Regions from separate parts of the Cellulomonas fulva genome, predicted to be linked through region 1. Evidence: riboswitches for the same ligand, from Rfam matches in the RefSeq annotation. Region 1 holds a riboswitch; the other holds the start of a gene.
What was found. Region 1 has a riboswitch for thiamine pyrophosphate ahead of KIN34_RS10505 (YkoF family thiamine/hydroxymethylpyrimidine-binding protein). Riboswitches for the same ligand answer to the same signal wherever they lie in the genome.

Region 1 (6,333 bases):
GACCGCCCGCTGCTGTACGTCGCGGGCATCTCGCTGGGCTCCTACGGCAGCCAGGGCGCGTTCTCGTCGGTCCAGGACGTCACGGCGCGCACCGACGGCGCGCTGTGGCTCGGCACGCCCGGGTTCACCGACCTGTGGGGCCAGCTCACCGAGGGCCGCGACGCGGGCTCGCGCGAGGTCAGCCCGGTCGTCGACGGCGGGACGACCGTGCGGTTCGCCAACCGTCCGGCCGACGGCACGCCAGGCGACCGCGGTCTGTGGGAGCTCGGGACGAACTGGGACCGCCCGCGGATCGTCTACGAGCAGCACGCGTCCGACGGCGTCGTCTGGTGGTCGCCGCACCTCATCCTCAACGAGCCCGACCGCCTGACCGAGCCGCGCGGCTCGGACGTCCTGCCCAGCACGCGCTGGGTCCCTCTCGTGACGTTCTGGCAGACGACGATCGACCTGTTCGTCGCAGGCACCGCGCCCGCCGGCCACGGCCACAACTACCACCTGGAGTACGCCGACGGCTGGGCCGCCGTCGCACCGCCCGACGGCTGGACGCAGGAGGACACCGCGACGCTGCGCGAGGTGGTCGGGCTCGTCGCCTCCGAGGCCTGACCGCGGTCCCGCGAGGCGCGCCCACCTGAGTCGGGTCGAGCGCCCGGCACGCACCCAGGGGCTCATTGGTCGGCACACGTCCGACGCGCTGCGCAGGTCCCGGGCGTTGTCAGAGGTGCTCTTGAGACAACGGTGTAGATCGGGTGCGCGCGTCGTGTGGTGGCGCGCGTCGGTGTGGGTAGAGGTTCGAGGTCTTCCGATGATGGGAGTCCTCACGCCGCCCATCGGGAAGAAGCGGTCTCGTGTCGTGCCTGTTCGATCGTCTCCCACTCGGCGCGCCCGGCGCAGCGCTTCTTGACCTGGCGAACCAGGGCTCGGGTGGTGGCCTGGAACTCGGGGTCGAGGTAGCCCCCGCGGCGGTCCGCGATCCCGCGTGCGGACAGGTGCTTGCGGCGACATGATCACCACACCACAACTGTCCGGGACACCGGGCCAGGCTCCCCCTCGCTTATCCACGCGCGGCCATTGCTCGTGCCCATGCGCGAATTTGCTCGTTCGGCTTGCCCTGCGGAGCACTACATGTAATGCACGCAGTCCCGCATCGTGAGATGATCTCGCGCGCCGGAGACAATATCCGGTGAGACTCGACCGCCCTCCGGCGGAGATCCGGGTGGACTATTGGACTGCATTAACCTTGAACGCAGCGACTCTGCCACGGCGCGCTTTGTCCCGGCCGCCATCATTACCATCGTCGATCTTCTTGATTCTAGTGCGTCGTCCACACCCACAGGGTCCTGGAGAACTCCCAGCCACGACCTCGCTCAGCCATGCTTCGCCCGCAGGCGTAGGAGGCGTTCACTTCCTGACCAATGAATTCTGCGATCTCGCAGGGGCATCGGTACTCTTCGCGGTCGGACGGGAGCGCCCAGTGTCTGGGTTCGAAGAAATAGAGGGACGGCGGCTCGTCGTCATTCGCCCAGGACAGACGCTCGGGAGGCGAAGTATTCAGCTCGTGACTGAGCCCAAGCGGAATCGCAAGTTGGATAAGGCCAGTCCCGCTTCCCAGTCCGAGACTTGCCTCGGTCGCGCGGAGCAGTTCTGCTATGGCGACGGCACTGTCGACTGCGGCCGGAGGTCGCAGGTCTTCGAGATGGATCGCCGCGAAGCCGTAGGCGTTGGAAAGCGCCCCCTGCTGCAGGGCCACCAACTGGAGGCGACGGGATTCGTCAGCCACGGGGAACCACCTAACCGTTTCCTTCAAGCACGACAACGCGGGTAAACGTACGCACCGTCGCCGCGACAACCCGACGCGTCCGCACCCACGCAAGCACAACAGCCCCCTGCAACGAAGAACACCCCGGCCAACCGACCGCGATGCTGGGAGCGTCCTGGAAAGCCCCTGAAGAAGGAAGCCCCCAGCACACGATCACCCGTACGGCCTAGCGAGCGGCCGACCGAGCCGACGACGGCGGCTTGGTCCACCAGTCGGGACCGGGGTGCCGATGCCCGGGCGGTGCGCGCTACGGTCGGCCACGACACAGCCCCCGGGGAGCGCACGAGCGCTGAGAGTGCAGGCCGGACACCCGTCCCACCTGCAGACCCGTGGAACCTGACCTGGTTTGCACCAGCGTAGGGAGCAGGGCGTACGTCGTCGGCGGTCGCCGGCGCGGTCACGTCCGCCGGGCTCGTGGGCGCCCGCGCGCCCCGGGGACGGTGGGCGGGCGGCGTCGTCGGGTGCCGGGGCCGTGGGCTGCCCGGGGGTCCGGCATGACGAAGGAGCCCGCATGACCCCCGACAGCGTCCTCAGCCCCGAGCGACCCGCCCACACACCCACACCCGCCGACCTGGGCGTCGGCGCGCGGTTCTCGATGCACCCGCACCGGGAAGACTTCGTCGCCGTGCTCACCGACGTGCTCGGCCGGACCCCGCGCACCGGCGTCGAGGTGGTGACCGACGACGTGTCGACGTTCGTGCGGGGCACCGAGGCCGACGTGCTGACGTACCTGCACGCCGCCCTGGTCGCCGCCGCCGGGACGGGCGGGCACGTCGTCGCACACGTGCAGCTCTCCCGCGGCTGCCCGGGCGAGGTCGACTGCGCGCTGCCCGACGACGCGCTGCTCACGCGCGTCACGCCGCCCGTGCTGGCACCCAGCGGCGTGCGCGCCGCGGCGCACTGGGCGCTGTACCCGCTCGACGACGGCGGGCCGGGCCGCACCGGGGACCACATGGCCGCCATCACGGCCGCGATCGACGGGGCGCGCGAGCGGGTCGCCGTCTCGTCGGAGCACTTCGTCACGCGGCTCGACGGCGACCTCACCGACGTCCTGACCACCGTGGCCGCCGGCTGGCTCGGTGCGGCGGCGTCGGTGCGGCACGTCGTCACGCACGCGACGGTCGTCGTGGGCTCGCCGTCCTGGGCGGCCACGGGCTCGTCGGCCGCCCCGGCGACGACGAGCGAGGTGGCCCGGTGAGCGCGCGCCGCGGCCTCACGCTGGCCGACCTGGTGCTGCTGGCGGTCCTCGCGGTGGTGTTCGGGTTCCTGTACTGGGCGCTCGTGCAGGCGTGGGGCGCGCTGCAGCTCGCGATGGGGCCGTTCGGCGACCTGGCGCAGCACGTGCTCGCGGGCGGCTGGATGATCGCGGCGCCGCTCGCGACGTACATCGTGCGCAAGCCGTTCGTCGGGATCGTGGTGGAGATCGTCGCCGCGTTCGTCGAGGTCGCGTTCCTGGCCTCGCCGGTCGGGCCGATGCTGCTGCTCGTCGGGTTCGTGCAGGGCGCCGGCGCGGAGCTGCCGTTCGCGCTGACGCGCTACCGCCGGTACGGCTGGGGCGTGTTCGTCGCGTCCGGCGTGAGCGCGGGACTCGCTTCGGTCGCGCTCGGGGCGGTCCGGTTCGGCTGGCTCCAGCAGGACTGGTTCGCCTGGCGCCTGGGGCTCACCGTCGTCTCGAGCGTGCTGCTCTGCGGGCTGCTGGCGCGCGTCCTGGGCGACGCGCTCGCGCGCACCGGCGTGCTCGACAACACGGCGCTCGGGCGTGCTCGTCGGGTGGGGGCCGCGGCGGCCGAGCGGCCGCACGACGAGGTCCCGGTCGCGTGACCACCGCCCTTCACGAGACCGCGGTTCTCGAGACGTCCGGGCTGACCGTGGCCTACCCGGGGCACCGGGCGGTGCTCCGGGACGTCGACCTCGAGGTGGCGCCCGGCGAGCGCGTCCTGCTGCTCGGCCCCTCGGGCTCGGGCAAGAGCACGCTGCTGCGCGTCCTCGCGGGCGTCGTGCCGCAGCTCGTCGACGCCGACGTCGCCGGTCGCGTGCTGGTCGGCGGTCGGGACACCACGGCGACGTCCCCGGCCGACCTCGCGCGGGACGTCGGCACGCTGGGGCAGGACCCGGCGGACCAGCTGTGCCTGCCGACGGTCGCCGACGAGGTCGCGTTCCCGCTCGAGAACCGCGCGTGGCCGGTCGCGGCGATCGACGCCGCCGTCGACCGGGCGCTCGCGCGCGTCGGTGCCGCGCACCTGCGGCACCGGCGCACCGCGGACCTGTCGGGCGGCGAGGGCCAGCGGGTCGCGCTCGCCGCGACCCTCGTCGCCGACCCGCGGCTGCTCCTGCTCGACGAGCCGACGGCACTGCTCGACCCCGCCGCCGCCCGTGCCGTCGGCCGGCTCCTGCACGTCGACGGCGCGGCACAGGTCCTGGTCGAGCACCGGCTCGACGAGGTCGTCGACCTCCCGCCCCGCACGCTCGTGCTGGGCGCGGACGGCAGGCTCGTCGTCGACGGTCCCACCCGCGAGGTGCTGCACGACGAGGCCGCCCACCTGGCCACGCTCGGGGTCCGACTGCCCGGCGCGTCGCTCGAACCGCCGCCGGCGCGCGCGGTGCCGGCCGGGGCGCCCGCGCTCTCGGCGCGCGGGCTGGCGGTCCGTCGCGGCGGTCGCGAGGTGTTGCGCGGCGTCGACCTCGACGTGCGGCCGGGGCGCGTCACCGCGGTCGTCGGGCTCAACGGCTCGGGCAAGAGCACGCTGCTGCTGGCGCTCGCCGGTCTGCTGCCGCACGCCGGCACCGTGACCGGAGGTTCCGTCGGGGTCGTGTTCCAGCGCCCCGAGCAGCAGTTCCTCACGCGACGGGTGCACGACGAGGTCGCGTGGGGACCCCGGCGCGCTGGCCGGCGCGCGGGTCGCAGGGGCGTGCGGAGACCAGGCCCGGGCCGACGAGGCGCGGGCGGAGCGGGCGCCGGCGTGCGCGACCCCGATGCCGTCGCCGCGGACGCCCTGGCCGCGGTGCACCTCGCGCACCTCGCCGACCGGGACCCGTTCCGCCTCTCGGGCGGGCAGCAGCGCCGGCTGTCGGTCGCCGCGGCGGCGGTCTGCGGGCACGACGTGCTGCTCGCGGACGAGCCCACGTTCGGGCAGGACGCCCGGACGGGAGGAGCGACCGCGGCGCTGCTGCGCTCGCTCGCCGACGAGGGGCGCGGGCTCGTCGTCGTGACGCATGACCTCGCGCTCGTCGCCGCGGTCGCGGACGAGGTCGTCGTCCTGCGGGACGGCCGCGTCCTCGCGCACGCCCCGACGCACGCGCTGCTGGGCCCGGACGCCGACCCGCGCGTGATGGTGGCCGCAGGACTGGTCGAGGGGACCCGGCTGCGCGCGGCCGGTCACCGGGTCCCCGCATGAGCGGCGCGCCGCGGTTCGGCCGCGCGCTGGAGCACGACTCGGTGCTGCACCGGCGCAACCCGACGGTCAAGCTCGTCGTCCTGCTCGTCGTCTCGACCGTGCTGCTGGTGCCGGTCGACGTCGCGACGCCGCTGCTGGTCGGGCTGCTGCTGGTGCCCGCGGGAGCGGCGGCCGGTCGCCTGCCGGTCCGCACCCTCACCCGGGCCGCGCTGGCGTTCGCGCCGTTCGCGCTCTCGATCCTGGCGGTCAACGCCGTGACCCGCGACGGCCCGGTCGTGGCCCGGGTCGCGGGGATGGAGGTGACCGGCACGGGGCTGACCGTGGGAACGTCGCTCGCGCTGCGCACGCTCGTCGTCGGCCTGCTCGCGTTCGTGCTGACCGCGACCACCGACGGACCACGGCTCATGACGAGCCTGCACCAGCACGCCCGCCTGCCCGCGCACGTGACCTACGCCGTCCTGGCCGGGTACCGCGTGCTGGAGGGCCTGCCGGAGGCGTGGACGACGATCCGGCGCGCCCAGGCCGTGCGCGACCCCGGCCGCCGTCGGGGCGCACCGCTCCCCCGCGACCCCGCGTCCCTCGCGCGGGCCGCGTTCGCTCTGCTCGTCGGCGCGCTCCGGCAGGGCGAGCGGCTGGCGACGAGCCTGCAGCTGCGGGGGCTCGGCTCGGGGCCGCGGACCGTCCACCGGCCGGTGCCGCTGGGGCCCGCCGACGCGGTCCTCGCCGCGTCGGCCCTCGGGACGTGCGCCCTGGTCGTGCTCGTGACCTGGCGGCTCGGGTGGCTGCTCACGTGGGGCACACTCGCGGGGTGACCGAGAGCTACCGACCCGACGACCACCTGGGGCACCGCTCGCTGCTGGTGGCGGCCGCGTACGTGGTGCTGCGCCGCGACGACGAGGTGCTGCTGCAGCTGCGGCAGAACACCGGCTACCGCGACGGCTGGTGGGCGTCGCTCGCGGGCCACGTCGACCCCGGCGAGTCCGTCCACGAGGCGGCGGTGCGCGAGGCCCGTGAGGAGGGCGGCGTCGAGGTCCGGGTCGAGGACCTCGAGCCCGTCACCGCCCTGCACCGGTTCGAGCGCGGCGGGCCGCAGGTCGAGCAGCGGGTCGACGTGTTCTTCCA
Region 2 (6,333 bases), 1.2 Mb from region 1:
ACCCGGACACCGCCGACGTGGACGTGGTGACGTCCGCCGACCTCGGCGTGACCAAGTCGCACAGCGGCGACGCGGTGGCCGGTGAGCCGTTCACCTGGACGCTCACGGTGACCAACGGCGGCCCGTCCGACTCGCGGGCGACCGCCGACGAGCCGATCGTCGTGGTCGACACCCTGCCCGCGGGCGTGACCTTCGCGCCCGGGGACGCGGGCGTGGTGACCGGCGGCGGGTTCACGTGCGTCGCGGGTGACCCCGTCGACGACGGCGAGCTCGAGACCGTGCGCTGCGAGCGCCCGACGACGCTGGTCGACGGCGCCGCCGTCTCGGTCGACCTGCCCGTGGCCCTGGACGCCGACCTGCTCGGCACGGTGACCAACACCGCGACGGTCACGCCGGGGCTCACCCCGCAGCCGGACGACGCGACGCTCCCGGACACGGGCACCGACGACGTCACGGTGACGGGCCTCGCGGACCTCGGCATCGTCAAGACCGTGACCACGCCCGCCGACGAGGTCGTCGCCGGCGGCGCGCTGACGTGGGACGTGCAGGTGACGAACGTCGGCCCGTCGACGTCCCGCGCCGACGCCGAGACCCCGATCGTCGTCGTGGACTCGCTGCCCGCCGGCGTGCACGACGCGACCGCGTCGGGCGACGGCTGGGCGTGCACCACCGACGGCCCGCGGATCACCTGCGAGCGCGACGAGGACCTGCTCGTCGGGCCCGCGCCGGCGATCACCGTGACCGCCACGGTCGACTCGGGGACGACGACCGAGCTGCGCAACGTCGTCGAGGTGGTCCCCGGCCTGACGCCGCAGCCCGACGGGCTCGGCGGTGCGGGCGCCGGCGACCAGCCGGACCAGGACGACGCGGCGGTCACGCCCGGCACCCTGGCCGACCTCGCGATCGCCAAGACCGTGGTCGACGAGCCGCTCGCGGGCGGCACCGCGACCTACCGGCTGCGGGTGACCAACCTCGGCCCGTCCGACGCGCTCGACGTGGTGGTCACGGACGGCCTGCCCGACGGCCTCACGTTCCGCGCGCTCGGTGACACGTCGCCGGGCAGCGCGTGGGACTGCACCGGGGACGTCGAGTGCGCGCTCGTCGGGCCGCTGCCCGCCGCCGCGACCGTCTGGCTGGACGTCGTCGTCGACGTGGCGCCGGGTGTCACCGACGACGTGGCGAACACCGCCACGGTCCGCTCCTCGACGCCCGACCCGGTGGAGGAGAACAACACCGACACGGTGACCAGCGGCTCCGACGCGCTCGCGGACCTCACGGTGGACAAGTCGCACCGCGGCGAGGCCCGGGTGGGCGAGGCGCTCACGTTCGACCTCGTCGTGACGAACGGCGGCCCGTCGTTCGCGCGCGACGTCACGCTCTCCGACGTCGTCCCGGCGTCGCTGCCGGTCACCGACGTGCGACCGGACGGCGACGGGTGGACGTGCGCGGTCGGCGAGCCGACGAGCGACGGGACCCGCGTGCTGTGCGTGCGCGACACCCTGGCCGCGGGCCGGACCGCCCCGGCCGTGCACGTCGACGTGCTCGTGGGCGCCGACGCGTTCCCGAGCGTGACGAACGTCGTCGACGCCGCCACCGCGACGCCCGGACCGGGCGAGCCGGGTGGGGCGACGGCGACCGACGACGACGAGGTCGAGGTGCCCGCGCTCGTGGACCTGGCGATCACCAAGGAGCTGGACGGTGACGCGCTCCAGGTCGGCAGCGCGGCGACCTACGTGCTCACGGTGACCAACCACGGGCCGACCGACGACCCGGGTCCCGTCACCGTGGTCGACGAGCTGCCGGACGGCCTCACGTTCCACTCGGTGCGCGGTGCCGACTGCGCGGCGGACGGCCAGACCGTCAGCTGCACGGTCGACGGACTCCGCGTCGGCGCGTCCGCGACGATCCGGCTCACGGTGCTGGTCGACGCGCGCGCGGCGGACGAGGGCGCGGTGACGAACCGGGCCACCGTCACGAGCCCGTCCACGGACACCGACCCGGACAACGACGCGGACACCGTCACCTCGCCGGTGGACGACGAGCCGCTCGCGGTCACCGGGGCGAACGCCGCCGCCCTCGCGCTGCTCGCGCTGCTCCTGGTGCTCGGCGGCTTCGCGGTCGTCCTGACGGCGCGGCGGCGTCGGCGGGTCTGATCCTGTCCTGCACCCGCGGGGGACCACCCCGCGGGTGCGGGACCGGTCGTGGCCGGGCCGCGGGTAGGATCGGTGGTGAACGACAGGGGAGCGTCGGGCGTGAGCCCGGGCGCTGAGAGTGCGGACCACCGCAGACCCTCGAACCTGATCCGGTTGATACCGGCGTAGGGAGTCGGGCTTTCTCTCTCCGTGGTCGTCGTCGACCGCGGGACCGCGGCCGACGACGGACGCGGAGCACCCCTCCTGCTGACCGAGGAGGAGCACCACCCGCATGACCACGACCTCACCGCGCCCCGCGCGTCCCCGCCGACGCGCCGTCCGGGCGCTGACCCTGGCGGCCGTCCCCGTCCTCGCGCTCGGCGCGTGCTCGCTGACCGGCTCGACCGCCGCCTCGTCGGACCCGACGCCGTCCGGTGCCACCGCCGGCGGTGCGGCGACGGGCGCGGCCGGGACCACCGTCACGCTCGTCACGCACGACTCGTTCGCGCTCTCCGACGGCCTGCTCGAGCAGTTCACGGCGGACACGGGCATCGACGTCGAGGTGGTGCAGCCGGGCGACGCGGGTGCGCTGGTCAACCAGCTCGTGCTCACCAAGGACGCGCCGCTGGGCGACGTGGTGTTCGGCATCGACAACTCGTTCGCGTCGCGCGCGCTCGAGGAGGGCGTCGTCGCGCCGTACGCGGCGCAGGGCGACGCCGCGGGCGACGCGGCCGGGTTCGCGGTGGCGGGGGACGACGAGGGTGCCCTCACGGCCGTCGACTTCGGCGACGTCTGCCTCAACGTGGACCACGCGTGGTTCGCGAAGAAGAAGCTCGCGGAGCCGACGACGCTCGACGACCTCACCGAGCCGGAGTACGCGGACCTGCTCGTCGTGCCGAACCCCGTGACGTCCTCGCCGGGCTTCGCGTTCCTGCTCGCGACGATCGGCGCGAAGCCCGACGGCTGGCATGACTACTGGCAGGCGCTGGTCGACAACGGCCTGAAGGTCGCCGACGGCTGGTCCGACGCGTACTTCACGGACTTCTCCGGGGGCGGCGGCGACGGCCCGCGGCCGATCGTGCTCTCCTACGCGAGCTCCCCGCCGTCGACGGTGCCGGAGGGCGGCACCGAGCCGACGACGGGCGCGCTGCTCGACACGTGCTTCCGCCAGGTCGAGTACGCGGGCGTCCTGACGGGCGCGCAGAACCCCGCCGGCGCGCAGGCCCTGCTCGACTTCCTGCTGTCCGACGAGGTGCAGGCCGACATCCCGGGCTCGATGTACATGTACCCGGTGAGCGCGACCGTCGACCTGCCGGCCGACTGGGCGCAGTGGGCCCCGCTCGCCGAGCAGCCGTTCGACGTCGCCCCCGACCAGATCTCCGCGAACCGCGACACGTGGCTCCAGGAGTGGTCGGCGACGGTGATCGGCTGACGAGCCCGACATGACGCTCGCGACCACGACCCGACGGCAGGGCGACCCGGCGCACGCCGGCTCCGCGCCCCTGCCCGCGGGTCGTGGTCGCTCGCACGGCCGCCGGCTCGAGCGGGTCGGCGCGGGCGCGTTCTGGACGGCCGCCGTGGCCCTCCCGCTCGGGTTCCTGCTGCTCTTCTTCGCGTACCCCGTCGCCGTGATGGTGGGGCGCGGGTTCGTCGTCGACGGGCACCTGGACCTGTCCGGGTTCGCCGACGTGTTCTCGCGGCCGCGGACGTGGCGGATCGTCGGCCAGACGCTCGCGCAGGCCGGGGTCGCGACGAGCGCGAGCGTGCTGCTGGGCGTGCCCGGCGCGTACGTGCTCTACCGGCACCGCTTCCGCGGCCGGGCGGTGGTGCGCGCGCTGGTCACGGTCCCGTTCGTGCTGCCGACGGTCGTGGTCGGCGTCGCGTTCCGGTCGCTGCTGGTCGAGGGTGGTCCGCTCGGCTTCCTGCACCTCGACGGGACCTTCGCGGCGATCGTCGCGGCGCTCGTGTTCTTCAACTACGCGGTCGTGGTGCGCGGCGTCGGCGGGCTGTGGGAGCGGCTCGACCCGCGCGCCGAGCAGGCGGCCCGCGCGCTCGGTGCCACGCCGTGGCGCGCGTTCCGGACCGTCACGCTGCCCGCGCTGACCCCCGCGATCGTGTCCGCGGCCTCGCTCGCGTTCCTGTTCTGCGCCACCGCGTTCGGCACCGTGCTGGTGCTCGGCGGCCTGCGGTTCGGGACGATCGAGACCGAGATCTGGATCCAGACCACGCAGTTCCTCGACCTGCGGGCCGCCGCCGTGCTCTCGGTGGTGCAGCTCGTCGTCGTGGCGGGCGCGCTCACCGTCGCGGCGCGCGCACGCCGCGGCCGGGAGCGCGCGCTCGCCCTGGCCGACCCCGAGCTCGTCGTGCGGCCGCTGCGTCTGCGGCGCGAGCCCGGGACGCCGCGGCGCGACGGGCACGCGCTGACCCTCGTCGCGGCCGGCGTCACCGCGCTCGTCGTCGTGCTGCTCGCCGTGCCGTTGGTCAACCTGGTGGTGCGCTCGCTGCGCGTCGGCGAAGCCTGGGGGCTGGACCACTACCGCGCGCTGGGGACGGCGGGCGGCGGCGTCACCGTGACGGTGTGGCAGGCGGCGCTGACGTCGCTGCGCACCGCGGTCGACGCGACGCTGCTCGCGCTGGTCGTCGGCGGCCTGGTGGCGCTCGTCGTGTCCCGGCGGCCCCGGCGCCCGGCGGCCCGACGAGCCGTCGCGGGGCTCGACGCGGTGTTCATGCTGCCGCTCGGGGTCTCGGCGGTCACCGTCGGGTTCGGGTTCCTGCTCACCATGGACCACCTGCTCGGCCTCGACACGGACCTGCGCCGCTCGCCGGTGCTGGTGCCGATCGCGCAGGCGGTCGTGGCGGTGCCGCTCGTCGTGCGGACGGTGCTCCCGGTGCTGCGCGCGATCGACCCGCGGCTGCGGGAGGCCGCCGCCACCCTGGGCGCCGCGCCCGGGCGCGTGCTGCGCACCGTGGACGTGTCGCTCGCGGCGCGGTCGCTGGGGCTGGCCGTCGGGTTCGCGTTCGCCGCGTCGCTGGGCGAGTTCGGGGCGACGTCGTTCCTGGCGCGGCCGGACAACCCGACCCTGCCCGTCGTGATCTTCCGGCTCATCGGCCGGCCCGGTCCGGACAGCTACGGCATGGCGCTCGCGGCGTCGGTGGTGCTCGCGGTCCTGACCGCGTGCGTGGTGGCGGCGTGCGAGCGGCTGCGTCGTCCGGGCGAGGGAGGCGAGTGGTGACGGGTCCGACGAGCGCGCGCGGGCTGGGCGTGGTCGACGCGGTGGTCCGCTACCCGGCGGCGCGGCGCGGCCGGCCGGGGACGACGGCCGTCGACGGCGTGAGCCTCGACGTGCCGCGGGGGGAGGTGCTCGCGCTGCTGGGACCGTCCGGCTGCGGCAAGTCGTCGCTGCTGCGCGCGGTCGCCGGCCTCGAGCCGCTCGCCGGCGGGACGGTGACGTGGGACGACGAGCCGGTGGTCGACGTCCCGGTGCACCGCCGCGACTTCGGGCTCATGTTCCAGGACGGGCAGCTGTTCCCGCACCGCGACGTCGCGGCGAACATCGCCTACGGGCTGGCGGGCCGGCGGCGCGGCGAGGTGGCCGCGCGCGTCGAGCGGCTGCTCGAGCTCGTCGGGCTGCCGGGTGCCGGACCCCGCGCGGTGGCGACCCTGTCCGGTGGCGAGCGCCAGCGCGTGGCGCTCGCGCGCGCCCTGGCCCCCGCGCCGCGCCTCCTGCTGCTCGACGAGCCGCTGTCCGCGCTCGACCGGTCCCTGCGCGAGCGGCTCGCGCTCGACCTGCGCGCAGCGCTGCTCGCGACCGGCACCACGGCGCTGTTCGTCACCCACGACCAGGACGAGGCGTTCACCGTGGCGGACCGGGTGGCGGTGATGTCGGCGGGCCGGCTGCTGCAGGTCGACCGGCCGGCGGAGCTGTGGCGCGCGCCCGCCGACGAGCAGGTCGCGCGCTTCCTCGGCTACGAGGGGTTCGTCGTCGCGTCCGCTGCCCCGCCCGCCCTGCGTGACGCCCTGCCCGCGTCGGTGCCGGCGGACGCGACGATCGCGCTGGCGCCCGGCGCGCTCGTCGTCGACCCGGCTGCCGGTGCGCTCGTCGGGGACGTCCTCGCGGTCCGCACCCGGCGCGGCCGGCCCTCCGTGCACGTCGCCGTCCCCGGCCTCGGGGCGCTCACCGCCCTGGCGTCCGGCACGGAC

Region 2: it holds a riboswitch for thiamine pyrophosphate, as region 1 does, so the genes downstream of both, KIN34_RS05170 (thiamine ABC transporter substrate-binding protein) here and KIN34_RS10505 (YkoF family thiamine/hydroxymethylpyrimidine-binding protein) in region 1, are expected to answer to the same signal.

What each region holds. Positions count from the first base shown of each region.
Region 1 covers NZ_JAHBOH010000001.1:2,352,766-2,359,098, reverse strand. The annotation lists gene KIN34_RS10515 (alpha/beta hydrolase) at 1-603, shown strand, start outside; gene KIN34_RS10510 (hypothetical protein) at 1,310-1,777, opposite strand; TPP riboswitch at 2,079-2,198, shown strand; gene KIN34_RS10505 (YkoF family thiamine/hydroxymethylpyrimidine-binding protein) at 2,328-3,014, shown strand; gene KIN34_RS10500 (ECF transporter S component) at 3,011-3,637, shown strand; gene KIN34_RS10495 (ABC transporter ATP-binding protein) at 3,634-5,211, shown strand; gene KIN34_RS10490 (energy-coupling factor transporter transmembrane component T family protein) at 5,208-6,023, shown strand; gene KIN34_RS10485 (NUDIX hydrolase) at 6,020-6,333, shown strand, end outside.
Region 2 covers NZ_JAHBOH010000001.1:1,178,246-1,184,578, forward strand. The annotation lists gene KIN34_RS05165 (DUF11 domain-containing protein) at 1-2,153, shown strand, start outside; TPP riboswitch at 2,228-2,341, shown strand; gene KIN34_RS05170 (thiamine ABC transporter substrate-binding protein) at 2,425-3,564, shown strand; gene KIN34_RS05175 (ABC transporter permease) at 3,575-5,365, shown strand; gene KIN34_RS05180 (ABC transporter ATP-binding protein) at 5,362-6,333, shown strand, end outside.